DNA from 3 places in the Kocuria sp. LUK genome. Region 1 is predicted to be linked to each of the others. Evidence: riboswitches for the same ligand, from Rfam matches in the RefSeq annotation. Region 1 holds a riboswitch; each other region holds the start of a gene.
What was found. A riboswitch is a leader RNA that binds a small molecule or an ion and turns the genes downstream of it on or off. The one in region 1 is predicted to bind S-adenosylmethionine.

Region 1 (9,233 bases):
AGGCCGCCGTCGAGCGCACCGGGGAGCTGGTCGCGGCCCGCACGCGCGGGTTCAGCACCGGTTCGGGCGTGCTGTTCCGGGAGGACCCCCTGATCCTGCAGCTGGTCGGGCAGCTCTCGGCCAAGGCCTTCGCCGCGCGGGCGACCGTGCTCGAGGCGGCCCGGGAGCTCGACGCCGCGCTCGGGCCCGTGGGCCGGGCGGCTCCCGACGAGGACCCCGTCGCGGTGACCGACCGCTGCGAGCTGGCGGTGCAGCAGGCCCAGGTCGTGGTGCCCCCGCTCGTCGAGGCCGTCACGGGCGGGATGTTCGACGTCCTGGGCGCCTCGGCCGTCTCCCGTTCCCGGCTGCTGGACCGGTACTGGCGCAACGCCCGCACGGTGGCCACCCACAACCCCACCGTCTTCAAGGCCCGGATCGTGGGCGACCACCGCGTCAACGGCACGCCCATGGCCGGGCTGACCGCCATCGGGGAGATCGCCGCGGCGGGCGCCTGAGGCCTCCCCCGGGGACCGGCCCGGGACGGCGGAGCGCACCCGCTGGTGGCCCCGGGCCGCCCGCGGACCGTTGCGCGCGCGGGGACGACGACGCGGCGGGCGCGCAACGACCCGGTCCGTGCATGGACCCGGTCCGCCCGCCCTGTCACCATGGACCCATGACGACCCGGAGCGGCCCGGTGCGGGCGGACCTGGTGCGGGAGAGCTGGGCGGCCTTCGGGGCCGCCCTGGACGGCCTCGGCGACGACGACTCCTGGGCGCCCACCGGCCGCACCGGCTGGGCGGTGCGCGACCTCGTCCACCACGGCCTCGAGGACGCCCGCCGGGCGCTGGTCGCCCTGCACACCCCCACCACGGCCCGGCCGGACCGCGACGCCGTGAGCTGGTGGGCCGAGCGCGAGCACGACCCCGTCCGGGACGCCGAGGACCGGCGCGCCGACCGCGTCGCGGCCGCGCTGGTGCGCGACTGGGAGCGGCTGCGCGAGCTGCACGCCGCGACCGTGCGGGCCGCCGCCCACGCCGCCGGGCACGCCGGCGCCGGCGCCGCGGTGCGCACCGCGGGCCACGTGCTGCGGGTCGAGGACCTCCTGAGCACCCTCGCCGTGGCCACGACCGTGCGCCACCTGGACCTCATCCGCCACCTCGACGGCACCCCCGGGCCCTCGGCGGACGGGCTCGCCGAGGTGCGCCGCGTGCTCACCGAGCTGTGGGGCCGGGAGCCGCTCGAGCACTGGAGCGACGAGCACTTCGCCCGCATCGGCACCGGCCGCGCCGAGCCCACCGACGAGGAGCGCGCCCTGCTGGGCGAGCGCGCCCGGGACCTGCCGCTGCTGCGCTGACCCGCCTTCCCGTCCCGGGCCCGCCGCCGCGGGACCCGCCGGGATCCTCGCCCGCCGGGGCCCGGAGGAGGAGGATGGGGCCATGACGATCAACGACCCCGCCGTCATCGACCGCCTCCTCACCGAGCCCGCCCGCTGGGCCGTCGTGGGCCTGAGCCGCAACCGCACCCGCCCCGCCCACTCGGTGGCCCGGCGGATGCGCGACGAGCTCGGGATGACCGTGGTGCCCGTCAACCCCCGCGGCGAGGACGTCCACGGCGAGACCGGCTTCCGCACGCTCGGGGAGGTCCCGCCGCCCCTCGACGTCGTCGACTGCTTCGTGAACTCCCGCCGCGTGGGCGCGGTCGTGGACCAGGCGGTCGCCGCCGGGGCGCGGGCGGTGTGGCTGCAGCTCGGCGTCGTGGACCGCGCCGCCGCGGCCCGGGCCGAGGAGGCGGGCCTGGACGTCGTGATGGACACCTGCCCGCTCATCGAGCTGCGCGCCCGGCTCGACGCCGGGTGGACCCTCGACCCCGCCCGCACGCCCCCGCTGGCCCGCCCCTGAGCGCACCGCCGAGGACCCGCCCGCGGCGGCCGGGGTACCCCGAGGGTTGCGCACCCCCCGGTCGGGGCCGCTAGGCTGGCCCGCAGCACGAACGATGATGAGACCCGACGCGAAGCTCTGGCTGGTCGGGCGGCAACCCTCTCCCGTAGCGGGGTGCCCCAGATGAGCATCGGGCCGTGGCGTCAGGTGCGCCCCGGCAAGTACGGCGCCCGCGGGCGTCAGACCCGCGAGCAGGTCCCAGGACGCACGGGCGCGGGGAAGCACCGAGCTGGAGGATCTCCGTGAGCAAGCGCATCGCCCTGAACGCCTTCGACATGTCCTGCGTCGGCCACCAGGCCCCCGGCCTGTGGAAGCACCCGCGGTCGCGGGCGGACGAGTACAACACCCTCGAGTACTGGACGGACGTCGCCCAGCTGCTCGAGCGGGGCCTGTTCGACGCGATGTTCCTGGCGGACGTCGTCGGCTACTACGACGTCTACCGGAACTCGGCGGCGCCGGTGATCAAGGACGCCACGCAGATCCCGGTCAACGACCCGTTCATGCACGTCTCCGCGATGGCGGCCGTCACGAAGCACCTGGGCTTCGGCATCACCAGCGCGATCACCTACGAGCAGCCCTACCCGCTGGCCCGCAGGTTCGCGACCCTCGACCACCTGACCCGGGGCCGGGTCGGCTTCAACGTGGTCACCTCCTACCTGAAGTCCGCGGCGGAGAACCACGGGCTGACGGACCAGATCTCCCACGACGAGCGCTACGAGATCGCCGAGGAGTTCATGGACGTCTGCTACAAGCTGTGGGAGGGCTCCTGGGAGGACGGCGCGGTCAAGCGCGACCGGGTCGGCGGCGTCTTCGCCGACCCCGCCCTCGTGCACCCCATCCGGCACCACGGCAAGTACTTCGACGTCCCGGGCATCGGCCTCACCGAGCCCTCCCCCCAGCGCACCCCGCTGATCTTCCAGGCCGGGGCCTCCTCCCGCGGGCGCGCCTTCGCGGGCCGCCACGCCGAGGCCGTGTTCGTCGGCGGCATCCGCCCGGACCTCACCCGCGTGGTCACCGACCGGCTGCGCGACGAGGCCGAGGCCCACGGCCGGCGCCGGGAGGACCTGAAGATCTTCGCGATGCTGCACGTGATCGTCGACGAGACGGACGCCAAGGCCGAGCAGAAGCGCCGGGACTACGAGCGCTACGCGGACACCGACGGCGCGCTGGGCCTGGTGGGCGGCTGGTCCGGGGTGGACCTGGGCCGCTTCGACGAGGACGACGTCCTGGAGTACGTCCGGACGGAGTCCATCCAGTCCTTCCTCACCCCGTTCACCACCGCGGACCCGAACAAGAAGTGGACCGTCCGGGAGGTCGCCAAGCACATCTCCATGGGCGGGATGGGCGTGCCGATCGTCGGGTCCCCGCAGACGGTCGCCGACGAGCTCGAGCGGTGGATCGACGAGGGCGGGCTCGACGGGATCAACCTCGCCTACCACGTCTCCCCGGGCTCCTTCGAGGACTTCGTCGAGTGGGTGGTCCCCGAGCTGCAGAGGCGCGGGCGCTACCGCACCGCCTACGAGGGCACCACGCTGCGGGAGAACCTCTACGGCGCCGGGCAGGCCAAGGTCCTCGACACCCACCCCGCCGCCCGCTACCGCGGCGCCTACGCCGGGCAGCCCTCCGCGGCCGACACCCCCGCCCGCGAGCTCGTCTGAGCGCGGGGGCCCGCCGCGGGCACCGGAGGCACCCGCCCGCGGACGGCGCCGCGGCGGCCCCCCGCACGGGGAGCCGCCGCGGCGCCGTCCGCGGGGACCGGCCTCAGCCCGTGGGGGCGGCGCCCCAGCGCAGCAGCGCGGCGACGTCGGTCCCGTGCGGCAGCGCACCCGGGGGCACGAACACGGGCCGCCCGTCGGTGAGCACCGCCGCGCGCACCAGCGCGGCGTCGGCCGGCACGAGCCCGAGCACCCCGGCGCCCACGGCCTCCGAGGCCTCGAGCGCGATCCACGGCTCGGCGTCCAGGGCCAGCAGCTCCTGCTCGGTGTCCAGATGCGTGTCGTCCAGCAGGACGGTCTCGGCCTGCGCCTGCTGCAGGGCCAGCACCACGGGGGCGACCCCGGAGACCGCCGTGGGCTCGGGGCGGTTCTGCTGCTGGGCCAGCCGCTCGAGCAGCTCCTGCTGGCGGTGGGCGATCACCTCGGCGACCCGCTCCTCGACCTGGTGCTCCAGGTCCGCGGAGCGGCTGCCCTCGGCGCGGGTGTTCGCGTCGATCGTGCTGAGCATCGCCCGGCTGGCCTTGGAGAGCTGGTCCTCCACGAGCCCGCGGGCCCGCAGGTCCCCGGCCAGCACCACGAGCTGGGCCCCGGACTCGGCCACGACCTTGTCGATCTGCTCGGCGACCTGCTCGGTGTTGCGCCGCCACACGTCCTCGGTGTGGCGCTGCCAGCGCCCCTGGGACCAGCCGCCGCCGGGGAACTTCTTCAGGTGCTCCGTCTCGCCCTCGATCTGCTGCTCGTCGGTGGAGGGCACGCGGCTGGCCCAGTGGAGGCAGATCTCGCCGCCGTCGCGGCCGACCTCGGCCACCACGTAGGGGAAGTCGTCCGGGCGGTGGCGGAACAGCGGGGTGAGGTCGGGAACCTCCTCCACCCGCACCACGCCCTGCCCGGCCAGCGGACCGGGGAGGACCTCGTCGATCTCCACCGTGCCGTCGCGCACCAGCAGGTAGCGGCAGACGGGGTCGGGCACGCCCTCGGCCGGCCGCACGGCCCGCTCGACCGCGGCGAGATCGGCCTTGCTCGCCCCCTGCTCGGCGAGCCGGCGGCAGACGTTCTCGGGCAGCACGTCGATCGAGTGGAGGGAGTCGACCGTGCCCGTGCTGATGTCCGTGTACACGGTGCACCAGGGGCCCTTGCTCTTGAACAGTTCGGCGTAGCGGTGGAATCGGCTCGTCATGGTGGCAACTCCCTGCTGTCCAGCGGTTCTCCTGTGGTGCAGACCACGTTATCCGACCGCCCGGGCGCTGGGAACCGGCGCCCGGACGAGTAGGGTCGGGGGCACAGGACCGGTGCCCGCACCGGTCGGAGGCGAGCCCCACCACGCAGGAGGAAGTCATGACCGACGCACCCGGCACCCCCTTCGACGCGAGCTTCGAGGCGGACGAGGCGGACCGCCTCGAGCAGACCCTCGAGGCGGAGCGGCCCGAGGTCGCCGAGCACGACGAGGAGACGCCTGCGCACCTGCGGGACCGCTCGGCGGAGTCCTCGCTGGAGGCCGACCCCACCGACCTCGAGGAGCAGGAGCTCGAGGTGGACCTGCGGGAGCCCGAGGACGAGCAGGCCTGACCCGCGGGGCGCACCCGCACGCGGCGCCCGTCCCGCCCGCCGGTCCCCGGCGGCGCGGGGCGGGCGCCGTCGCGTCCACCGGGGACCGGGGCCCCGGCAGGGCCGCGGACGGGCTCCGGGAGGGCGCGGGGGAAGAAGTTCCGCAGAAAAATGTGATCCGGTGCATCCGGGGGCGCCTCCCCGGCGGTAGTAGGGGTGCAAGGTCGATCCCGCTCCCGCCCGGGAGCCCGTTGAAGGAGCCACCGTCATGCGCAAGACCCTCTCCGCCGCCGCCGTCCTCGGTCTCGGGGCCGGTGCCCTCTCGATGTCCCCGGCGGCCGCCGCCGAGCACGCCGAGCTCTCCGTGCTCCACGGCGTTCCCGACACGGTCGTCGACGTCTGGGTCAACGGCGAGCTGACCCTGGACGACTTCGAGCCCGGGGCCCTCGCCGGTCCGCTCGAGCTCCCGGCCGGCAGCTACGACCTGGCGATCACCGCCCCCGACGCCCCCGATGCCTCGGCGCCGATCATCGGCCCGGTCACCGCCGAGCTCGAGACCGGCATGAACTACACCGCCGCCGCCCACCTCGACGCGGAGGGCAACCCGACCGCCGCCCTGTTCACCAACGACATGTCGGAGATCGAGGCCGGGAAGTCCCACCTGACCGTCCGCCACGTGGCCGCCGCCCCGGCGGTGGACGTGCTCGCCGGCGGCCAGCCGATCATCCAGGGCCTGGAGAACCCGGACGAGCAGACGCTGCCCGTCGACGCCGGGACGGTCTCCGCCGCCGTCGCCGCGGCCGGCACGACCGACCCGGTGATCGGCCCGGCCGACCTGACCCTGGCCGAGGGCACCCACAACATCGTCTACGCGTGGGGCTCCCTCGAGGCCGGCAACCTCCAGCTCGCCGTCCAGACCCTGGAGGGCATGGAGCAGGCGCCGGGCGCGGTGCCCGGCGGGCAGTCCGGCCTGGCCGCCCAGGAGAGCGGCACGATGCTGAGCACCGGGCTGGCCGCCGCGGGCGGGCTCGCGCTGATCGGCGCCGCGCTCGCCGCCCAGCGCGCGGTCTCCTCCCGCCGGCGGTTCGCGCAGGACCGCCTGCGGTGACGGACCGCCGACGGCGCGGGCCGGGGGCGCACCGCGCGCCCGGCCCGCGCCCCCCGGGGGAGCAGATCCCCGGCCCCCCTCGCCGCCACGGGGCGGCGGCGGGGGCCGGGCTCCTCGCCGCGGCGGCGCTGCTCGCCGCCGCGGCCGCCGTCGTCCCGTCCGCCGGGGACGACGACGGAGCGGGCGGCGCGGCGGCCGTGGGGTCCCTCGCCCCGCCGTCGTCCGCGCCGCCCGCCGCCCCCGCCCCGTCCCCGGCGGTCCCGGCCGACCGGATCCCCGGCCCCGCCGACGTCCCGGTCGCCCCCGCGACCCCGCGGCCGGCGGAGCGCGTGCCCGCCCCCGTGCGGGTCGTGGTGGCCGGCACCCCCATCGACATGCCCGTGCTGCCGGTCGGGATCGAGGACGACGGGGCGATGACCCTGCCCGACAACCACGTGGAGCTCGGCTGGTACCGCCACGGCCCGGCCCCCGGCGCCGGCGAGGGCGCGGCCGTGATCGCCGGCCACGTCGACACCCTGACGGAGGTGACCCCCATGGCCCGGCTGCAGGACGTGCGCCCCGGCACGGAGGTCGTCGTGGAGCGCGCCGACGGATCCGCGCAGCGCTACCGCACCGAGGCCGTCGAGCACGTGCACAAGCGCAGCCTCGAGGACGCCGACCTCTTCCGCCGCGACGGTGCACCCGCGCTGCACCTCGTCACCTGCGGGGGCGAGTGGCTCGAGGAGATCGGCGACTACGAGGACAACGTCGTGCTCCGGGCGGTCCCGGTGGACTGACCAGGACACGACCCCGGACACGACGACGGGCCCTGTGATGACCGCGACCGCCACGTCCACTAGGCTGGGCAGCACCTGCCGGGCGCGCCCCGCGCCGCCGAATCCCGCGAGGAGCCCCTCCCCGATGCCGACGCCGCCCCCCGAGTGGGGACCCGAGCTCGACGCCGCGTTCGCCGCGGGGGACGAGCACGCGCTGGCGGCCGCGTTCCGGCACTGCGCCGGACTCGTGCGCGCCCTGGCCGTCCGGGCCCTGCGCGACGACGCGGCGGCAGACGACGTGGTCCAGGAGGTGTTCGTGCGCGCGTGGAAGTACCGGTCCGGGTACAGCCCCGAGCGCTCCTCGGCCCCCGCCTGGCTCGTGGGCATCGCCCGCAACTGCATCGCCGACGCCGCGCGCACCGCCGGGCGGGAGGCCGCCCAGCGCCAGGCCGCCGTCGCCGGCGAGCACGGCGGCACCCACGAGGAAGCCGACCTGCTGGTGGACCGGATGCTCGTGCGCTCGGAGATCCGCCGGCTCGGCCCGCCCCGCTCCACGATCGTGGCGCTGGCCGTCTACGAGGAGCTCACGCACCAGCAGATCGCCCACCGCCTGGACCTGCCCCTGGGCACGGTCAAGAGCCACCTGAGGCGCGGCCTGACCCACCTCCGCACCCGACTCGAGGACGACCATGGCACACCTGAGTGAGGAGACGCTGACGCTCCTGGCCCTGGGTGAGTCCCCGGAGCCCGCGGAGCGCGCGCACCTGGACGGCTGCGGGCGCTGCGCCGCCGAGCTCGCCGCGCTCGGGCACGTGGTGCGCGCCGGCCGCGCCGAGCCCGCCCCGGTCCCCGCCCCGGACCCGCGCGTGTGGGCCGCGATCCACGCCGAGCTGGGTCTCGCCGCCGAGCTCGCCGCCGACCCGCTCGCCACCGGGGACCCGGGCGCGGACCGGGCGCCCTCCGCGCCGGGGGCGACCGGCCCGGACCCCGCCGGCCGGGCCTCCGCGGCTACCTCCGGCCCGGACGGGACCGGGCAGGACGTGACCGGGCAGGACGTGACCGGGCAGGACGCCGGGGAGCGGCCCGGGACGGCCGCCCGGGACGACGGTGCCGGCTCGGGCGGGGTCGTGGACCTCGCCGCCCGCCGCCGGGCCCGCCGCGGGGTGCCGTGGCCGCTGGCCGCCGCCGCGGCGGCCGCCGCCCTGGTCGTGGGCGGGGTCTCCGTCTGGGGCGCCCAGCGCCTGGACCGGGAGCCGGATCCCACGGTGCTGGCCACCGCCGAGCTCGAGCCCCTCGCCGGCTACACCGCCCGCGGCTCGGCGGAGGTGGACGAGCGCGCGGACGGGACCCGACAGCTGGTCGTGCGCACGGACCCCGCCGACGTCGACGGCTTCAAGGAGGTCTGGCTGCTCGCCCCGGACGCGCAGCGGATGGTCAGCCTGGGCGTGATGGCCGGCGACGAGGCCGTGTTCGTGCTGCCCGAGAACCTCGACGTGGAGCAGTTCCCCGTCGTCGACGTCTCCGACGAGCCGGTCGACGGCGACCCGACCCACTCCGGGGACTCGATCGTGCGCGGGGTCCTGGCGACCTGAGCCGGCCCCGGGACGCTCACAGCAGGGCCGAGGTCAGCCGCGCCATGTTGTCGAGGTACTTCTGCCACAGCGGGCGCCGGTTCCACTCCTCGATGTCGAGCAGGGTGCTCGCCGCCTCGAACTCCGCCACCACGGCGTCCATCCGGCGGCGGAAGTCCCGGTCCACGATGTAGACGGAGACCTCCAGGTCCAGGGCGAACGAGCGCTCGTCCATGTTGGAGGAGCCGATCACCGACACGTAGTCGTCGACGAGCACGAACTTCGCGTGCAGCACGGTCGGGGCCCGGTACCGGTAGATCTTCACCCCGGCCGCGGCGAGCTCCTCGTAGTAGGAGTTCTGCGCGTGGTGGGGGAGGAACTGGTCCGAGGTCTCGCCGACGAACAGCTGGACGTCCACCCCCGACTGCGCCTCCGTGGTCAGCGCGTGCATCAGGGACTCGTCCGGCACGAAGTACGGGCTGGAGACGACGATGCGGTCGTTGGCGTTGTAGATCAGGTGGTTGAACAGCCGCAGGTTGTTCTCCGTCTCGAAGCCCGGCCCGGAGGGCAGCACCTGGGCGAAGACGGGGCCCTGGATGTCGGGCAGCTCGCGCGAGGCCTCG
Region 2 (9,233 bases), on a different contig from region 1:
CTCTACACGGCCGACCCCTACCGCGCCTCCGACCACAACCCGGAGATCGGGGGCCTGCGCCTCGACGCCGCTGAGGACACCGTCCCCAGCCGTGCGCAAAAGCCCGGCCGGGGCAGTGCGGCGCAGCACCCGGTCCAGGCCGAGCCCGGCCGGGGTGTCCGGCAACGCGGCAGCGACCGCGCCCACGACGTCCTGGAGCGGCTCTTCGGCTGACCGTGCGGACCGGTCGCCACGCCGGCACCGGGTCGACTGCCCGACGGACCGTGAACCGGCTGAACGGACACGTGTGAACATGGCGAGCGGTTCCCGTCCCTGGTCCCGGTCGGACCGTCCGGACCGGATCTTCTCGCTCCCCCGCGCGGTGCACGAAGTGACAGCACGCGGTGTCGACCCGGCGTGAGACCATCGAGAACAGCCCAGAAGGGGTGCAATCCGTGCAGGATTGCACCCCTTCGACGGGTCGCTCCAGCGCACGGTCCTCACCCGACGAGCCCGGGACCCATAGCGGGCCAGGTCCAAGGCGATGGCGCGCTGCCCCGACCGGACGTCTGCCGAGGTGTGCCCATGGCCGCCTCCACCCGCCCCGGCGTCCCGGCAGATGCCCGCTCGACCGCCGCCGCCGACCCCGCCGGGCAGGGCACCACTGTCGTCGCCCTGGCCGTCACGTCGAGGGCGCCGCTCCGGAGAGTTCCGCTCGGATGATCTCCGCTCCCGCGGCGAGAGCGGTCATCTTGTCCCGCGCAATCTGGCGATCCAGTGGCGCCATGCCGCAGTTGGTGCTCGGATACAGCTTGTCCGCATCGACGAAGCGGAGCACCTGCCGGAGGGTGCCGGCCACGTCCTCCGGGGTCTCGATCGCGCCGCCGGCGACGTCGATGGCCCCGACCATCACCTTCTTGCCTCGGAGCAGCTCGATGAGCTCGACCGGGACGCGGGAGTTGTGGCATTCCAGGGAGACCATGTCGATCGTCGACTGCTGGAGCAGCGGGAACGACATCTCGTACTGGCGCCACTCCGACCCGAGCGTCGCCTTCCACTCGGTATTGGCCTTGATGCCGTAGCCGTAGCAGATGTGCACGGCCGTCGTGCTGCGCAGTCCCTCGGCCGCTCGCTCCAGTGCGGCCACGCCCCACTCCTTGAGGTCGTCGAAGAACACGTTGAAGGCAGGCTCGTCGAACTGGATGATGTCGACGCCCGCCGCCTCCAGCTCCTTGGCCTCCTGGTTGAGGATCTTCGCGAACTCCCAGGCGAGCTCTTCGCGACTCCTGTAGTGCTCGTCGTAGAGGGTGTCGATCATGGTCATGGGACCGGGGAGCGTCCACTTGATGGGCTGGCTGGTCCGCGCACGGAGGGCCCTCGCGTCGTCGAGGAAGACCGACCGCTCACGGCCCACCGCGCCGACGACCGTCGGGACGCTCGCGTCGTAGCGGTCACGGATCCGCACGGTCCTCCGGTGTTCGAAGTCGACGCCGCTGAGGTGTTCGATGAACGTGGTGACGAAGTGCTGACGGGTCTGTTCGCCGTCGCTGATGATGTCGATGCCCGCCCGGCGCTGCTCGTCCACGGCCAGGCTCAGCGCATCCCGCTTGCCCTCGCGCAGTTCCTCGCCGTCCAGCTTCCAGGGGGACCACAGCGTCTCGCTTTCCGCGAGCCAGGAGGGCTTGGGCAGGCTGCCGACGACGGTGGTGGGCAACAGGGTGTTCATCGGTGCGTCTCCTTCTCTCGTCCGGAGTGGGCCGCGGCCCACTGCTCCAGGAGGGTCCGGTGCGGCTTCACGAAGTGCTCCTCCGCGAACTTCCCCTGCATGAGGGCCAGCTGACTGCGCTCCTCGCGGTCGTAGCCGATCTGCGTCACCGAGTGGTCCCGACTTCCCAGGCTCGGCCGGTAGATGCGGCCGGCCGCCGCATTGGCGTTGTAGATCTCCGGGCGATAGATCTTCTGGAACGTTTCCATCGTGCTGATGAGACCGATGAGTGCCAGGCTGGAGTAGTCATTGAGGAGATCGCCCCGGAAATAGAACGCCAGGGGTGCCACCGCGCCGCGGGGCATGAAGTAGCGGACCCGCAGTCCCATCTTCTCGAAGTATCGATCGGTCAAGGAGGATTCGTCCTGCCGGTACTCGACCCCGAGGATCGGATGGTGGTTCTCGAGCCGACGATACGTCTTGGTGCTCGAGACGCTGATGCAGATCACGGGCGGCTGGGCGAACCGCTCGCGGTAGGCAGCGGAGTCCAGGAAGTGCGTGAAGAGCTTCCCGTGCAAGGCGCCGAAGTCATCGGGGATGCTGGACCGGGACACCTTCGCGTGGTGTTCCGGCAGCACCACGCTGAAGTCGTAGTCCCGGAGGTAGGACGAGAAGTTGTTCCCCACGATCCCGTCGATGCGCACACCGGACAGCGTGTCGAGGATCTGCACGTCGAGGACCTCGATCAGGGGGAACACCGCGGCGTCGGCGACGTGCACGTCCACGGAGACGATCTCGATCTCCACGGCATAGCGATCCCGGCTGGGATTGTCCCAGTGGGCCAGGTCGTTGAAGCGATTGTTGATCATGGTCAGGGTGTTGCGGAGGTTCTGGCGACGGTTCTCGCCGCGGGCCAGGTTCGCGAAGTTCGTCGTACCCCGGGAACTGGACGACGGGCAGTAGTCCTCGTCGAAGCGGGTCGTGCTGATATCGAACGTGAAGTCGTTCGTCCTGGTGGTCTGCTGCATCGATTCCTCACTGTGGACCGGGGGCCTGCCTTCCGGGTCCGCACTCGTCCCGAACGTCTCTGCCTGCTGCTCGTGCACTGCCCTCCCGAAGGCCGCCTCAGTCATGCTCCTGGCACCCCCGGCGCTGCCCGGACGACGTCGGTCCGGGCCTCCGGGACGCCGGTTCCTCCGGCCGCGGCGGTGACGCGGTGCTGACTGCTCCGGGGCGCGCGGGGATCGCCGGGTGGTGGACGCGCCCGACGGTGGGGTGCCGGGCCAGGTGCTCGGCGACCGTTCGCGCGGTTTGTCCCGTGGCGGCGCCGATGGCCCCGGTGCCGCCCTCCGGGGCCGCCAGCCGGTGCTCGAACACGGCAACCGTGGGGTTGCCCGTGCGGCTGTGGGTGAACCCGGGGGTCTCCAGCCGGAACATCGAGGCGGCCGTGGCGTGATCGGGAAATCGGTAGGACGCCGTCTGGTGGATGGGCACGGCCACCGGCCGGCAGGGGGCCTCGGGCTCGTGGCCGGCGTGGACCTGTTGGGTGGCGTGGTGAGTCATGCGATCCTCCATCGGTCCTGGCGGTAGCACCGTGCCCGCCGGTCCCGGTGTCCCGGGGTCGGCTGGCTGGTTGCTGCGGCGTCGTCGAGCCAGATCTCTCGGCCGCTCTGGATGGTGTGGTCCGCTCATCCCACTCGATGGACGGCTCTGCAGTCCAACGGACGGTGGGGCGGCTGTCACAAAACCACACGTCGCGAAATCTTCGGGCCGGGCGGTCGCGCTCGGCCGATGTCGGGCCGTGTTTGTGACAGGTTGTGACGGCCGGCCGCCCGGCCCTCATCGTGGGCTCGGTGATGTTCCGGCGGAGGACCAGGGCGACGTCGACGGCGTCGTGCGCGGCGAAGACGACGCCCGGCCGGGGGTGGCGTCATCGACGGCGTGGTGAACGGCGTCAACCGGACCCCGGGAGCTGTGCACGGAGCCATCGGATTCGTCCGCCGGCACCGCAGGAGGGCTCTCCCCGGCCGCGCTCCTCAACCGTGGCAACCTGCGGCGTGTGACCGAGCTCGTCCGCACCGGCCCGCTCAGCTGCAGTGCTGGTACGACGCATCCTGCGTCTGCACCGGGCTGCCGCCTCGTGGCGCCCCGCCTCGGGCAGGAGCCTCGCCGGACTCGCCGCCGCGGCGCACTGCAGCGACCAGCCGCACGTGGTCCGTGACTTCCACGCCGTGGCCGGCCAGGCGCCCAGCTCCGCGCCGGGATGTCGTCCGATCCGTACAAGCCGCCGTCCCGGGCCTGGTCCTGGGGTCGAACCATGACCGACCGGAACGACATCACCGCCGCCTCGACCACCGTGCTCGGTGCGGATCCGGGCGAGGGGACCCCGCGGCTGCGCGCCCTGTGGGATGCCGGCCGCGCGGAGGAACACGCCCAGCGCTGCGTTCTGGCCCACTACCTGGCTGATCCGGAACCGCACCTGACTGATGAAGTGCGGTGGGACGAGATCGCCCTGGAGGAGTTCACCCGCCATCGGCCGAACACGACCGTGGGGTGGTGAAGCCGGCGGCATCAGCCGGCAAGAGCGCGACCGCGAGATGTTCCCGGTGCTGCCGGCTTTCCGATTTGCCGGACCCGGTGACCGTAGATCGTTGTGCTGGGGCGAGGAATCGCCGATGGTCATGCATCCGCGGCGTTCGGAAGAGCGACCCGTTCACCGTGGGCGCTCTTGACGGTGCCCACCAGACGGCGCAACCTGAGGTCCCCGTCCGACCGGAGACACCCATGGGCAAGCTGATCTACGCAGCCAACACCTCACTCGACGGCTACCTGGAGGACGAGACCGGCTCCTTCGACTGGTCCGTGCCCGACGAACAAGTGCATGCCTTCTGGAACGAGCACGAGCGGCACATCGGCACCTCCCTCTACGGCCGCCGCATGTACGAGACGATGCGCGTCTGGGAGAGCGACGAGTGGCTGGACACCGAACCGGCCGTCGTGCGCGAGTACGCGCGGATCTGGCGTGACACCGACAAGATCGTCTACTCCTCCACCCTCGACGAAACGTCGACGGCGCGGACGAGCATCGAGCGGCAGTTCCAGCCCGAGGCGGTACGACAGCTCAAGGAGACCTCCAGCATCGACCTGAGCATCGGCGGCGCCACCCTCGCCGCCGAGGCGTTCCGGCACGGACTGGTCGACGAATGCGTGCTGCTGCTGTGCCCCGTGACCGTGGGCGGCGGCAGACCGGCGCTGCCCCGGGGCCTGCGGCTCGACCTCGAACTGCTGGACCACCGCCGCTTCGACAACGGCGTGATCTGTGTGCGCCACGCGGTACGGCACACCGCCTGACACCAGTGGCGGCCATCGCGTGCATCAGGGCTGCCGCACGACCGCGTGCCATGGGAGCTGGACTGATGCCCCCTGACCGTTCTGTGTGGAGCAGGGCGCCGAAGGGTCGGCTCGATCCGCCCCCAGCCTTCCGGCCACCGCACCACCTTCCCGCAGGGTCAGACGGCTCCCCCGGCAACCTCCGGCATCCCCGAGTCGCGGCCGCCGTGGTGGCCACCGTCACCGATGTGCTCGCGAGCCACGAAGTTCTCGAGGTCGAAAAGGTTCTCCGCACGGGCGGCCACGTTCACCAGGGTGGTCATCGAGGCGACCTCCTCGACCTGCTCCTTGAGGAACCAGAGCATGAACTGCTCCCCCAGCGCGTCACCTTCGGCCCGGGCGGCTGCGAACAGGGCCTTGATCTGCTCGGTGACCTCCTGCTCCTGGGACAGTGCCAGGGCGAGGGGCTCACGAACATCGGTGAAGTCGTTGCGCACCTCCCCGACCCCAGGAATGGACAGGGGCAGGTCCCGGTCCAGGATGTACTGGACGATCATCATCGCGTGATTGCGCTCCTCCAGCGACTGCCGGTAGAAGTGCCTCGCCAGCTGCGGCAGATCCTGACTGTCGAACCACACCGCCACCGCAACGTACTGGTGGGAGGCGGCGAACTCGTGGCCCACCTGCCGGGTCAGCAACTCGTTGAAAGTTTCGGAGGCCATCGGTTTCTCCTCGGGACGGGACGAAGACGGAGCATCGGAAGGACCGGGCGCCGGCTCTCCGCGCCGCAACCGCCCGGTCCCCGTGCTGAAGATCTTGACCATGGGCCCACCCTAGCGAGGCGCCTCATCCTGCGGTACCACTCGCTCCTGTGCCATGAACCATGGCATCTGGGCGCGGAGAACGCCGCTGCAGGCGGTGAGCATGCCCAAGGACACACCCCCCCGAGTCGCCCTTCTCAGGGTGCCGCCCCGACACCCGAGGCAATCGGCCGTATGCAAAGAGGACGGCGGGCATCCGTCGACTCTCCTCGACGGCCGCCTCCCGCAGGGGTGCCGGCGGCTGTGGCCGGTGGCGTCCCGTGGGTCGAGGGTCACGCGACCGCCGACGTGTCGTCAGCGTCTTCTCAAGTCCTCGGCGAGCATCACGATGATGCCGCTGGGGCCTCGGACATAGGTGAGCTTGTAGGCGTCCTCGTAGACCGCCACGCCGCGCAGCGGGCGGCAGCCGTGCCTGGCGGCGACCTCGAGGGCCACGTCGAGGTCGTCGACCGAGAAGGCGACGCGGTGCATGCCGATCGCATTGGGTCGGGTGGGCTCCGTCTCGATCGCTGCGGGGTGGAGGTACTCGAAGAGCTCGAGGCGACCGCCGCCGTCGGGCGTCCGGAGCATCGCGATGTTCACGTGGTTGCCGTCGAGACCTACAGCCCTGTCCGCCCACTGCCCGCTGACCGTGTCCCGGCCCACGAGGGTCAGGCCGAGGTCGGTGAAGAAGGCGATCGCCGCGTCGAGATCACGGACGGCGATGCCGACGTTCTCGAACTTGATGGACATGCGATGCATGCTACTGAGCCGAGGCTCACTGTCCAGGCCGACGCTTCATCCAGTCCCGGAAAGCGGACCCTTTACCCCAGCACGGTCCGCCGCCAACCGGGCCATATGTAAACCCGGGATTCGGCCCCTATTCAGCGCGTGAATGATTCGCGGGCCTGTTCCGGCTCGTACCTTCGAGCTAGCTGCGCGGCCTGGTGCCCCCTTGGTTCTCGTGTGCAGAGCACCCCTTGATGCTCTCTTGGGTCTGGGCGGGGTGGTCGTCCTTCAGTTCCGTGACCTCGGATTTGAGGATGCGCATCGACTGGCCGAGGCTGCGGGCCATACCGGGTAGTTTCGGTGCGCCGAACAGCAGCATGACCGCCAGCAGGATCAGCAGCATGCTCATAGGGTTGTCGAGCAGTCTGGCCATCGGGAACTCCTTGTCTGCGGGGAATGGGAACGGACCGGTTCCACCCGGCCACGGGTCCCGGCAACCTCCCAGGGCGGCTGCCGGGACCGGTGCTCAGCCGGCCGGCGGTGCCGGCGGGGTGCCGCCGGCACCGCCGGGGGGCGCCCCGGCCGGAGCGCCGTCTCCGGTGAGCTGACCTCCGGTGGGGGTGGTGGTGGTGTCCACCCCCGCGGTGAGGGTGACGGCATAGCCGTCGGTGACGTTGCCGGTGGTCGCCCCGAGCTGGCTGGCCCCGCCGTCGTCGCCGAAGACGTTGTCGGTGGCCAGGGTGAGCTGGGCCAAATTGCTGACGGAGGACTCGTAGCCGGAAGTGGCGTAGACGGCGTCGCAGGCGTTCTTCGGCAACGCGACCTGGGAGGTGGCGATCGCGGTGGTGGAGTCGGTGATGGAGGCCTGGTCGGGGTAGACCTCGAAGTGGATGTGCGGCCACCGCCCGGTGTAGCAGGCGGGGAAGATGCTGGTGAAGCGCACCTTCCCGTCCTCGTCGGCGATCTGCACCCCGCGCAGATAGTTCTCCTCGGTGACGCCCTCGGAGTACAGGGAGTAGCGGCCCTCCCGGTCGCAGTGCCAGACGTAGACGGCCACCCCGGCGAAGGGCACCCCGCCGCCGGCGAGGTCGGCGATGGTCAGCTCCAGGGTCATGGGCACGCCCTCGGCGGTCCCGGTGGCGTCCCCGAAGCTGGAGCGCAGGTCGCTGCGCACGATCCCGCTCTGCTCCAGCACGTCCGGGCCGTTGGAGCCGTCCCCGGGATAGGGGCCGGCGGTCTCGTCCGGGATCTCCTGGGTCGCCAGGGCGGTGGGCGACGGCGAGGGCGAGGCCGTCGCGGTGGCCGAGGCCGAGGTGGATGCACTCGAGCCGGTGGAGGCGCCGGTGGCCCCACACGCGGCCAGACCGACCGTGGCGGCACCCATCCCGAAGAACCCCAGCACCCGCCGCCGGCTCACCAGCGTGCCGAGGTCGAAACCGAGCCCTTGGTCCACCACCTCCTCCTCCGGGCGGGGCAGGCGGCGGCCTTCGTAGTGGGGCGTCGTCTCGTGCTGGGCATGCGGGTGCATGGGTTCTCCGTCCGTAAGGGGGTGACTGGTGAGAACGGTAGGCAGGCAGGCTATGCCGGGGCTGAGCCATGCCTTGTCGGGTGCTATGCGGGTCGTGGAAAACTCCGGAGACCGGACTGTCGCCGGGTAGGGACAGGTTTCCTCGGCCGTCGGTGCATAGGGAACGCACGATGGCAGAGGCATACATGACGCGGTGCGCCGGTGACTTGCTGGGAGGTGGCGACTGGCCGGCCATGTATGGGGCTGGGGCAGATCGGTTCCTGGTGACTCCGAGGCCGGTCGAAGGCTCCCCTGGGGTGCGCTTCGGTGGTGAATCTGGTCTTGCGCGGCATAGGTCGAGGCCCCACCGCAGGTGGTGGGGCCTCGACGACTGGTGTTGCTGTGGAGATCGTTGGTCTTGGGTGTTGCTGGGGTGCCTCAGCCGCCGATGCCGACGACGGCGATCATCACCGGGACGATGGCGACGATCAGGGCCACGCCGAGGATGTCGAAGAAGAGGCCGGTGCGGATCATGCGGGTGATGGGGACCGCGCCGGTGCCGTAGACGATGGCGTTCTGCGGGGTAGAGACCGGCAGCATGAACCCGAAGGAGGCAGCGAACGTGGCGGCCATGGCCGGGACGAAGGGGTCGACGCCCATGGCCTGGCACAGCGGGATGACGATCGGGACGATCACCGCGGCCGAGGCCGTGTTGGAGGTGGTCTCGGAGATCAGCACGGCCAGCACGGCGGAGAAGATGGTGATGGCCACGACGTTGGTGATGGGCAGATTCTCGGCCGCGCCGGTGCCGATGGTCTCGGCCAGACCGGTGGCGGCCAGCAGGGAGCCGAAGATGATGCCGGTGCCGAACAGGACGATGGTGCCCCAGTCGATCTTGGCCGCGTCCGACCAGGTGAGGGTGGCCTCGCGCTTCTTCCAGTTCGTGGGAAGGATGAACAGCAGGGCCGCACCCAGGACGGCGACGATGCCCTCGTCGAGGCGGTCGTCGAGGAAGATGTAGGCGGCCGACTCGGTGCCACTGATGAGGCTGACGACGGCCGGCAGTAGCCACAGGGTGACGGTGATGCCGAAGGCCAGCAGGGTGTTCTTCTCGGCTCGGGACATCCTCCCCTGGGCGGCGCGGTGCTCGCGGATGTACTCCTCCACGCCCTCGATCCGGCGG
Region 3 (9,233 bases), on a different contig from region 1:
CAACCTCGTGCCGTTCCGCTCGATCACCGACGCGGACTGCGAGCGCGCCAACCGCGGCTGGCGGCGGTTCCTGTGGCTGAACTACCTCACGGGCTTCCTCGTGACCATGCTGCTGATCTGGGCGTGGGCGCTCGGGCGCTGAGCCGCGGCCGGCGGCACCGGACCGCACGGCCCGGGCCGTGGGACGGGAACGGGGCCCGGGGCGTGCGCCCCGGGCCCCGCTCCACGCCGGGACCGTCAGAGATCGGCGAGCACCGAGACCGGGTTCTCCACGGCGTCGGCGACCATCCGCAGGAACCCGCCGGCCGCCCCGCCGTCGCACACGCGGTGGTCGAAGGCCAGGGAGAGCTGGGTGAGCTTGCGGACGGCCAGCTGCCCGTCGACGACCCACGGGCGGTCGATGATCCGCCCGACCCCGAGGATCGCGACCTCCGGGTGGTTGATGATCGCCGCGGCGCCGTCGGTGCCGAAGACCCCGTAGTTGTTGAGCGTGAACGTGGAGCCGGACAGCTCGGCCGGGGAGGCCTTCCCGGTCCGCGCCAGCGCGGTGAGCCGCTTGAGCTCGGCGTCCAGGCCCCGGGCCGAGAGGGTGTGGGCGTCGCGGATGCTGGGCACCACGAGCCCCCGGTCGGTCTGGGCGGCGAAGCCGAGGTTCACGCCGTCGAAGCGGACGATCTCCTGGCTGCCGTCCTCGCGCGTCTCCAGCCGTGTGGCGAGCTCGGGGTGGCGGGCCAGCCCGGCGAGCACGAACCGCGCGATCAGCGCCATGAGCCCCGGGGCCCGCTCGGGGTCCTGCGCCTTGAGCTCGGCGCGCAGCTCGAGCAGCCGGGTGGCGTCGACGTCGACCCACACGGTCGCCTCGGGGATCTCGGCGCGCGAGCGGGTCATGGCCTGGGCGATGACCCTGCGGACCCCGCTCACCGGCACGCGCCCGGCCACCCGCAGGCCCGTGCGCGCGTCCACGGCCGGGCCCTCGGGCGCCGGGTCGGCCGGCGACGCCGCCGCGGCGTCCCCCGCCGGCGCGCCGACCGGTGCCGCCGGGGCGGCGGCCGCCTCGACGTCGCGGCGCAGGATCAGCCCGCCGGGCCCGGAGCCGCGCACGGTGGCGATGTCCAGGCCCCGGTCCTTCGCGAGCTTGCGCACGATCGGGGAGACGACGGTGGGCGCCAGGCGCGGCGCGGAGGCCATGGCGTCGTGGGCGGCGGCGGTGGCCGCGGACGTGACCGTCGCCGAGGCGGGCGCGGCCGTCACGGCCGGGGCCGCGGAGCGCTTCGGCCGCCGCCGGCGCCCGCCCGTGGCACCACCGGGGGTGCCGTAGCCGATCAGGACGCTGCCGGAGCCCCCGTCGTCGTCGCCCGGGGCGGCCCCCGCGGCCGGGTCCGCCCCGGCGCGCTCCTCCTCGCGGTAGCTCTGCCCGCCCTTGGGGCCCCCGCCCTCGGGGGCGGGGGTGCCGGCGCGGTCGCCGGTGTCCACGGAGATCAGCGGCGCCCCCACGTCGAGGGTCTGCCCGGCGTCCCCGTGCAGCCGGTGCACCGTCCCGGCGAACGGGCAGGGCACCTCCACGGCGGACTTGGCGGTCTCCACCTCGGCGATCGGCTGGTCCACGGCCACGGTGTCGCCGACCCGGACGAGCCAGGTGACGAGCTCGGCCTCGGTCAGTCCCTCGCCGAGGTCCGGCAGGGTGAACGTCCTCACGGTCATGGTCAGTCCTCCCACTGCAGGTCGTCCACGGCGTCGAGGATGCGGTCGACGCTGGGCAGGTAGTGCTCCTCGAGCTTGGGAGCGGGATAGGGGATGTCGAAGCCGGTGACCCGGCGCACCGGGGCGGCCAGGGAGTGGAAGCAGCGCTCCTGCACACGGGCGACGATCTCGGCCGCCACGGACGCGAAGCCCGGGGCCTCGGCCACGACCACCACGCGCCCGGTCCGGCGCACCGAGGCCCCGACGGTCTCGTCGTCGAAGGGCACGATGCTGCGCAGGTCCACGACCTCGAGCGAGCGGCCCTCGGCCTGCGCCGCCGCCGCGGCCGCGAGGGCCGTGGGCACGGAGGGGCCGTAGGTGAGGATCGTCGCGTCCGTGCCCGGGCGCGCCACGACCGCCCGGCCCTCGCGCGGCTCGGGCGCCCGGTCCTCGTAGCGCTCCCGCAGCTCGGCCAGGTCGACCGGGGCCTTGGACCAGTAGAGCTTCTTGGGCTCGAAGAACACCACGGGGTCGTCGGAGTCGATCGCCTCGCGCAGCATGAGGTAGGCGTCCTCGACGGTGGCGGGGGTGAAGACCTTCAGCCCCGGGGTGTGGGCGTAGTAGGCCTCGGAGGAGTCGCAGTGGTGCTCCACGCCGCCGATCCCGCCGGCGTAGGGGATGCGGATGACGATCGGCAGGGTCACGGCGCCGCGGGTGCGGTTGTGCATCTTCGCGATGTGCGAGGCGACCTGCTCGAAGGCGGGGTAGGCGAAGGCGTCGAACTGCATCTCGATCACCGGGCGCATCCGGTTCATCGCCATGCCCACGGCCATGCCCGCGATCCCGGACTCGGCCAGCGGGGTGTCGAAGCAGCGGGTGCGCCCGAAGCGCTGCGTCAGCCCGTCGGTGATGCGGAAGACCCCGCCCAGGGTGCCGACGTCCTCGCCGAAGACGACGACGGCGTCGTCGGCGGACAGCGCGTCGGCCAGGGCGGTGTTCAGCGCCTGGGCGAAGGTCACCGGCTTGCCGGCCGGGGCCTCGGCCGCGGGGGCGGGGGCCTGGAGGGTGCTCACTTCTCGGTCTCCTCTCGGGCGAGCTCGTCCGCCAGGAAGCGCTCCTGCTCGGCGAGCTGCGGGGTCTGCTCCGCGTAGACGTGCCGGAACAGCTCCAGCGGGTCGATCCGCGGCTCGGCGTTCATGCCCTCGCGCAGGGCCGCGGCGACGTCCTCGGCGCGGGCGGCGATGCGCTGCTCCCCGGCGTCGTCGAGCAGCCCCTCCCCGCGCAGGTAGGCGCGCATCCGGGTCACCGGGTCCTTGGCGATCCACTCCTGGACCTCGGCGTCGTCCCGGTAGCGCGTCGCGTCGTCGGCGTTGGTGTGGGCCTGCATGCGGTAGGTGTGGGCCTCCACGAGCAGCGGCTCGGACTCCGAGCGGGCGAGGTCCACGGCACGGCCCAGGGTCGCTAGCACGGCCACGAGGTCGTTGCCGTCCACGCGCTCGCCGGCCATCCCGTACCCCACCGCCTTGTGCGCGAGCGTCGGGGCGGCCGACTGCTGGGACAGCGGCACGGAGATCGCGTAGCCGTTGTTCTGCACGAAGAACACGACCGGCAGCTTGAACACGGCCGCGAAGTTCAGCGCCTCGTGGAAGTCGCCCTCGCTCGTGGCGCCGTCGCCGCACATGGCCAGGACCACGGTGTCCTCGCCCCGCAGCTTCGCGGCGTGGGCGACCCCGACCGCGTGCAGCAGCTGGGTGGTCAGCGGTGTGGACTGGATGCTCACGCGGTGCTCGTGCGGGTCGTAGCCGCCGTGCCACTCGCCCCGGAAGATCGCCATGACCTCCATGGGATCCACGCCCTTGGTCATCACGGCGACGGTGTCCCGGTAGGTCGGGAAGAGCCAGTCGCGCTCCTCGAGGCACAGCGCGGCCGCGACCTGGCAGGCCTCCTGGCCGTGGCTGGAGGGGTAGACCGCCATCCGGCCCTGGCGCACGAGGGCGGAGTTCTGGTCGTTGACCCGGCGCCCCACCACGAGCTTCTCGTAGGCGTCGAGGAGCACGTCCTCGGGCGGCAGCGGGTACTCGTGGCCCGGCTCGGTGCCCTGCTCCTCCGGGGGCCGCAGGCGGCCGGAGGGGTCCACCAGGCGGATCTCGCCCCGGGCGGGGAGCATGTACTGCTCCGGGGTGATGCCGAAGCTCCGGGAGGCGCGCAGGATCGGGTCCTCGGCCCCGCCGAGCGGCTCGGCGTTCTCGACGGTCTGGCTCATGGGTTCCCCCTCGGTCGGTCCCGGGCGCCGTGGCGCGGGAGGCGGGTGGGCGTGACGTGTTCCGTCCGCCAAGTATGCGGAGAAGCTCCGCTTCGTATCCACGCGGTCGGGATATTGCAGAAGATCGGCGTACAGGCGGTATTCCGGATGGACGAAATGTTCTACTGTGGCATGGACCACAAGGATTCGTCCGGGGCCGCCGCCGCGGCCCCGGCGGCCGCCCCGCCGCCCCGCCCCGAAGGAGGCCCCGCCGTGCCCTCGACCCCCGTGCCCCTGGACGAGACCGACCGCAAGATCCTCGCCGAGCTCTCCCGCGACTCCCGCCAGTCGGTGACCGCGATCGCCGCCGCCGTCCACGTCTCCCGCGCCCACGCCTACGCCCGGATCAACCGGCTGCGGGAGGAGGGCGTGATCCTGCGCTACAGCACCGTCATCGACCCGGTGCGGGCGGGGCTGCAGGCCTCGGCCTACGTGACGCTCAAGCTCGAGCAGAACACCTGGCGGGAGCTGTGCGCGCAGCTGCAGGAGATCCCGGCGGTCCACCACATCGCCCTGGTGGGCGGGAACTTCGACGTCATGCTGCTGGTGCGGGCCGTGGACACCGTCCACCTGCGCCAGGTGATCTTCGAGCACGTCCAGCAGCTGCCCGGGGTCGTGGACACCCAGACGTTCCTGATCTTCGAGGACATCGACACCCGCGCCTGAGCCCGTCCTCCCGCGGTGCGTCCTGCGGGCGACGGGACGACGTCACACGGCGTCACCTCCGTCATGTTGCGGTCGCTCCGGGTCCCGGGGGGCCGGGCCGGTAGGTTGGTGCCCGCTTCACGAGACGCGGCTGCCAAGCTCCGACTGGGCCGCGCACCAACCCCATGCTCATCGGGTGGTTCGGATGAGGAAGCGGCCCGCACCCCGGCGGTGGCTCCGCCGGTGACCGGTGCGGGCAAGAGCGAGCGCGAGGAGCACCGCGATGTCCGTCCCTGTGACCCACCACGACCTCTCGACCCGGCAGATCCACGCCGGCGCCGGGACCGACCCGGGCCCGCGCACCCTCACGGTGCCGATCTACCAGTCCGCGGCCTACGAGTTCCCCGACCACGCCACCGCGCGGGAGATGTTCGCCCAGACCCGGCCGGGCTTCACCTACACCCGCACCGGCAACCCCACGGTCGCGGTGCTCGAGCAGCGCGTGGCCGACCTCGAGGGCGGGACCGGGGCCGTGGCCACCGGCTCCGGCCAGGCGGCCGTGGCCGTGGCCCTGCTGGCCCTGCTGGGCCAGGGCGGAGGCAAGCACCTCGTGGCCTCGGAGAAGCTCTACGGCGGGACCGTGGACCTGCTCACCGACTCCTTCGCGGACTGCGGCATCGAGGTCGACTTCGTGGACCCGGCCGTCCCCGGGGCGTGGGCGGCGGCCGTGCGCCCGGACACCCGGGCGTTCCTGCTGGAGTCCATCGGCAACCCGCTGGCCACCCTCCCCGACCTGCCCGGCATCGCCGGCGTCGCCCGCGCGGCCGGGGTGCCGGTCGTCGTGGACAACACCCTGGCCTCCCCGGCGCTGTACCGCCCGCTCGAGCACGGCGCGGACGTCGTGGTGCACTCGGCGACCAAGTTCCTGGGCGGGCACGGCAACGCCCTCGCCGGGGTCGTCGTGGACGGCGGGACCTTCGACTGGAGCGCACGCCCCGGCCGGTGGCCCCAGTTCACCGAGCCCCGGCCCCGCTGGGGCGGGCGCAGCCTGGTCGACCGGTGCGCCGGGGCCAGCCCCTACCTGCACCTGGTGCGCGCCAAGTACGTCCACGACCTCGGCACGACCCTCTCCCCGTTCAACGCCGCCCAGATCCTGCAGGGCACCGAGACGCTCGAGCTGCGCGTGGCCCGCCACACCGCCTCCGCGCTGACCGTGGCCGAGTTCCTCGCCGGGCACCCCGCCGTCGCCCGCGTCCACCACCCCGGCCTGCCCGGGGACCCCGGCGCGGGGATCGCCGCCCGGGACTTCCCGCGCGGCACCGGCTCCGTCTTCTCCTTCGACCTCGCCGCCCCCGACGACGCGGTGGGGCCGTTCGTCGACTCCCTGCGGCTGTTCAAGCTGGTCGCCAACATCGGCGACACCCGCAGCCTCGTGGCCCACCCGGCCGCGATGACCCACTGCCGGCTCACCCCCGAGCAGCGCCGGGCCGGCGGGATCGCCGCGACCACGGTGCGGCTCTCGGTCGGCCTCGAGGCCCCCGAGGACCTCGTGGCCGACCTGCGCCAGGCCCTCGACGCCGTCCTCGACCGCACGCCCCGGAAGGAAGCCCTGCGATGACCGCCACCACCTCCGCGGCGGGCCCCGTGCCCACCGGCGCCCGCGCCCCGGGGTTCACGACCACCGCCGTCCACGCCGGGCAGGCCCCCGACCCGCTCACCGGCGCCGTGATCCCGCCGGTCCACCAGACCTCCACGTTCGTCCAGGACGGGATCAACGTGCTGCGCGGAGGGCACGAGTACAGCCGCGGCTCCAACCCCACGCGCAGCGCCTTCGAGACCCAGCTCGCGGCCCTCGAGCACGGTGAACGGGCGTTCGCCTTCGCGTCGGGGATCGCCGCGGAGGACGCCCTGCTGCGCGCCGTCCTGCGCCCCGGCGACCACGTGGTGCTCGGCGCCGACGGCTACGGCGGCACGAACCGGCTGATCACCAGGGTGCTCGCCCCGTGGCAGATCGACTCCACCCCCGTGGACGGCACCGACCCCGACGCCGTGCGCGCCGCCGTCCGCCCGGGCACCACCAGGGTGCTGTGGCTCGAGACCCCGTCCAACCCGCTGCTCGGCATCGCCGACGTCGCCGCGTGGGCGGAGCTGGCCCACGCGGCCGGGGCGCTGCTGGTGGTGGACAACACCTTCGCCTCCCCGTACCTGCAGAACCCGCTGCTGCTCGGCGCGGACGCCGTGGTGCACTCCACCACCAAGTACGTGGGCGGGCACTCCGACGTCCTCGGCGGCGCCGTCGTCGTCGGCGCGGCGCAGTGGCGCGGCGCCCCGCTGGCCGAGGCGGTCGGCTTCCAGCAGTTCGCGGCCGGGGCCGTGGCCGGCCCCCAGGACAGCTGGCTGGCGGCCCGAGGGCTGAAGACCCTGAGCCTGCGGATGGAGCGACACCAGCAGAACGCGCAGCGGATCGCCGAGTGGCTGCTCGGCCGGCCCGAGGTCGCCCAGGTCCTCTACCCGGGGCTGCCCGAGCACCCGGGCCACGACCTCGCGGCCGCGCAGATGCGCGGGTTCGGCGGCATCGTCTCCTTCCGCCTGGCCGCGGGCGAGGCGGCGGCCCGCGCCGTGGCGGAGGGCACGCGGCTGTACGCGCTGTCCGTGAGCCTGGGCGGGGTCGAGTCCCTGATCTGCTACCCCTCCGAGATGACCCACGCCACGGTCAGGGGCACCGCGCTGGCGGTCCCGGTGGACCTGGTGCGGCTGTCCGTGGGGATCGAGGACGTCGAGGACCAGCTCGAGGACCTCGAGCGGGCGCTCACCGCCTGACCCGGCCGGGCCGGGCGGTGCCGGCCGGCCGGGTCAGGCGGTGCCGTCCGGCCGGGCCGCGGGGTCCGGCTCCGGCCACACGGGGGCGGGGTCCTGCCGGCCCAGCACCAGGCGCCGGACCACGTGCACGACCATGGCCGTGGCCACCACCGTCCAGGCGCCCAGGGCCACCCACAGCCAGACCGCGCCCACCGCGCCCACGAGCGGCAGCTCGTCCGCCCGGCCCAGGTAGATGCTGGCCACCGCGTACATGCCGAGCGGGAAGACCACGCTCCACAGGGAGGACTCGTAGCGCAGCGGCACCCCGTGCACGCGGTGCCGCCACCACCCGGCGGCCACCAGGGCCGGGACCAGCCACGTGGCGAAGGCCCAGAACACGACGCCCAGCCCGGCGACGAGGCCGCGGACCACCGCCACCATCGGGGTGTCGGACATCTCCACGATCCGCGAGGCCGCGAGCACGGTGATGGCGCAGGCGCCCATCGCCACCCAGTACGGAGGGGTGAGGTCGACCGGCCGCAGCCGGTAGAGCATCATGCGCAGGGCGACCAGCACCCCCACCGCGGCGTAGAGGAACAGCCCCACCGACCAGCAGACCACGGCGACCACGGACAGGACGTGGCGCCCGGCGCCGCTGCCCACCACGGGGTCCAGGGCCGCGGCGGCCACGGCCACGGACTGGCTGGCCACCACCCAGATGAACCACGTGCCGTTGGCGGTGCTCACCACGGGCCGGCTGCGCCGGGAGAGGACGGCGCTCCACGGGACCACGTAGCCGAGCACGAGCCAGGCCGACCCGGCGAGCACGAGCAGCGCCGCGGTGCCCGCGTGCCAGCCGGTCGTGGCCAGCCGGGCCGCCAGCACGTCGGTGCCGGCCACGAAGGTGAAGAAGCCGAAGGCCCGCCGGGGGTCGAGGAACTCGACGAGGAACTCGCGGCGGAACGCCGCGAGCCGCCAGAGGGTGAGCGCGCTCAGCACCGCCCAGCCGCCGGCGCACACCACGAGCAGCACGGTGGAGAGGGCGGCGAAGCCCTGCAGCTGCAGCCCCACCGAGAGGATGCCGCTGGCCATGACGAAGGCGAAGTAGCCGGGGGCCAGGCCGCGGACGCCGTCGAGGACGCGTTGTCGGAGCGAGTCGGCCACCCGCCCAGGCTACGGGACCGGGGCCGCACCCGGGGGCGGCGGTGCGAGGGCTGCGAGGCCCCGGGCGGGGCGCCCCGGGCGGGGCGGCCGGGCGGGGCCGCGGCGGAGTCCTCGGGGCCGGGCGGCGGGAGCCCGTGCGCGCACGACACCGGCGCGGGCACGGCCTAGGGTGGGGCGCATGGACCCCAGGACCGCCGCCGGCACCGCCGCACCGCTCGAGCCGCCCGGGCCCGTGGTGACCACCGGGTGGCTCGCCGAGCACCTGCACGACCCCCGGCTCGTGCTCGTGGACGCGTCCTCCGTGCTCAACCGCACCGAGGAGGCGATCCCCGGCGCCCTGCTGCTGGATCTGGACGGGCCCTTCTCGGACCCCTCCGCGGACCTGCCGCACACCGTGCCCCCGGCGGAGCAGCTGAGCGCGGCGGCCCGCGGGCTCGGCATCTCGGGCACCAGCACGGTGGTCGCCTACGACGCCCGGGGGGTCTTCGCCTCCGCCCGGGTCTGGTGGCTGCTGCGCGCCGCGGGCTTCGACCGGGTCGCCGTCCTCGACGGGGGCCTGCCCGCCTGGACCGCCGAGGGCCGGCCCACCGGGGCCCACGCCGCCCCGCCCGCCGAGCCGGGCGACGTGGAGCTGACGGTGCGC

Region 2: linked by a shared signal. The riboswitch ahead of LQU92_RS01285 (PLP-dependent transferase) and the one ahead of LQU92_RS09205 (LLM class flavin-dependent oxidoreductase) in region 1 are both predicted to bind S-adenosylmethionine.
Region 3: linked by a shared signal. The riboswitch ahead of LQU92_RS14025 (O-acetylhomoserine aminocarboxypropyltransferase/cysteine synthase family protein) and the one ahead of LQU92_RS09205 (LLM class flavin-dependent oxidoreductase) in region 1 are both predicted to bind S-adenosylmethionine.

Annotation. Positions count from the first base shown of each region.
Region 1 covers NZ_JAJMZI010000004.1:269,066-278,298, forward strand. The annotation lists gene LQU92_RS09190 (acyl-CoA dehydrogenase family protein) at 1-494, shown strand, start outside; gene LQU92_RS09195 (maleylpyruvate isomerase N-terminal domain-containing protein) at 653-1,333, shown strand; gene LQU92_RS09200 (CoA-binding protein) at 1,416-1,877, shown strand; SAM riboswitch class IV at 1,971-2,086, shown strand; gene LQU92_RS09205 (LLM class flavin-dependent oxidoreductase) at 2,159-3,574, shown strand; gene LQU92_RS09210 (Vms1/Ankzf1 family peptidyl-tRNA hydrolase) at 3,678-4,808, opposite strand; gene LQU92_RS09215 (hypothetical protein) at 4,967-5,197, shown strand; gene LQU92_RS09220 (DUF4397 domain-containing protein) at 5,445-6,284, shown strand; gene LQU92_RS15145 (class F sortase) at 6,281-7,060, shown strand; gene LQU92_RS09230 (RNA polymerase sigma factor) at 7,185-7,745, shown strand; gene LQU92_RS09235 (anti-sigma factor) at 7,729-8,631, shown strand; gene cls (cardiolipin synthase) at 8,648-9,233, opposite strand, start outside.
Region 2 covers NZ_JAJMZI010000001.1:280,920-290,152, forward strand. The annotation lists partial or broken gene LQU92_RS01270 (endonuclease/exonuclease/phosphatase family protein) at 1-213, shown strand, start outside; gene LQU92_RS01275 (methionine synthase) at 662-1,705, opposite strand; gene LQU92_RS01280 (DUF1852 domain-containing protein) at 1,702-2,712, opposite strand; gene LQU92_RS01285 (PLP-dependent transferase) at 2,810-3,247, opposite strand; SAM riboswitch class I at 3,253-3,365, opposite strand; gene LQU92_RS01290 (hypothetical protein) at 4,002-4,244, shown strand; gene LQU92_RS01295 (dihydrofolate reductase family protein) at 4,469-5,035, shown strand; gene LQU92_RS01300 (ferritin) at 5,194-5,736, opposite strand; gene LQU92_RS01305 (VOC family protein) at 6,130-6,567, opposite strand; gene LQU92_RS01310 (twin-arginine translocase TatA/TatE family subunit) at 6,746-6,976, opposite strand; gene LQU92_RS01315 (intradiol ring-cleavage dioxygenase) at 7,070-8,071, opposite strand; gene LQU92_RS01320 (DASS family sodium-coupled anion symporter) at 8,489-9,233, opposite strand, start outside.
Region 3 covers NZ_JAJMZI010000008.1:39,949-49,181, forward strand. The annotation lists gene LQU92_RS14000 (prenyltransferase) at 1-142, shown strand, start outside; gene LQU92_RS14005 (dihydrolipoamide acetyltransferase family protein) at 238-1,701, opposite strand; gene LQU92_RS14010 (alpha-ketoacid dehydrogenase subunit beta) at 1,704-2,753, opposite strand; gene pdhA (pyruvate dehydrogenase (acetyl-transferring) E1 component subunit alpha) at 2,750-3,943, opposite strand; gene LQU92_RS14020 (Lrp/AsnC family transcriptional regulator) at 4,196-4,648, shown strand; SAM riboswitch class IV at 4,764-4,896, shown strand; gene LQU92_RS14025 (O-acetylhomoserine aminocarboxypropyltransferase/cysteine synthase family protein) at 4,911-6,245, shown strand; gene LQU92_RS14030 (cystathionine gamma-synthase) at 6,242-7,447, shown strand; gene LQU92_RS14035 (tellurite resistance/C4-dicarboxylate transporter family protein) at 7,481-8,590, opposite strand; gene LQU92_RS14040 (sulfurtransferase) at 8,769-9,233, shown strand, end outside.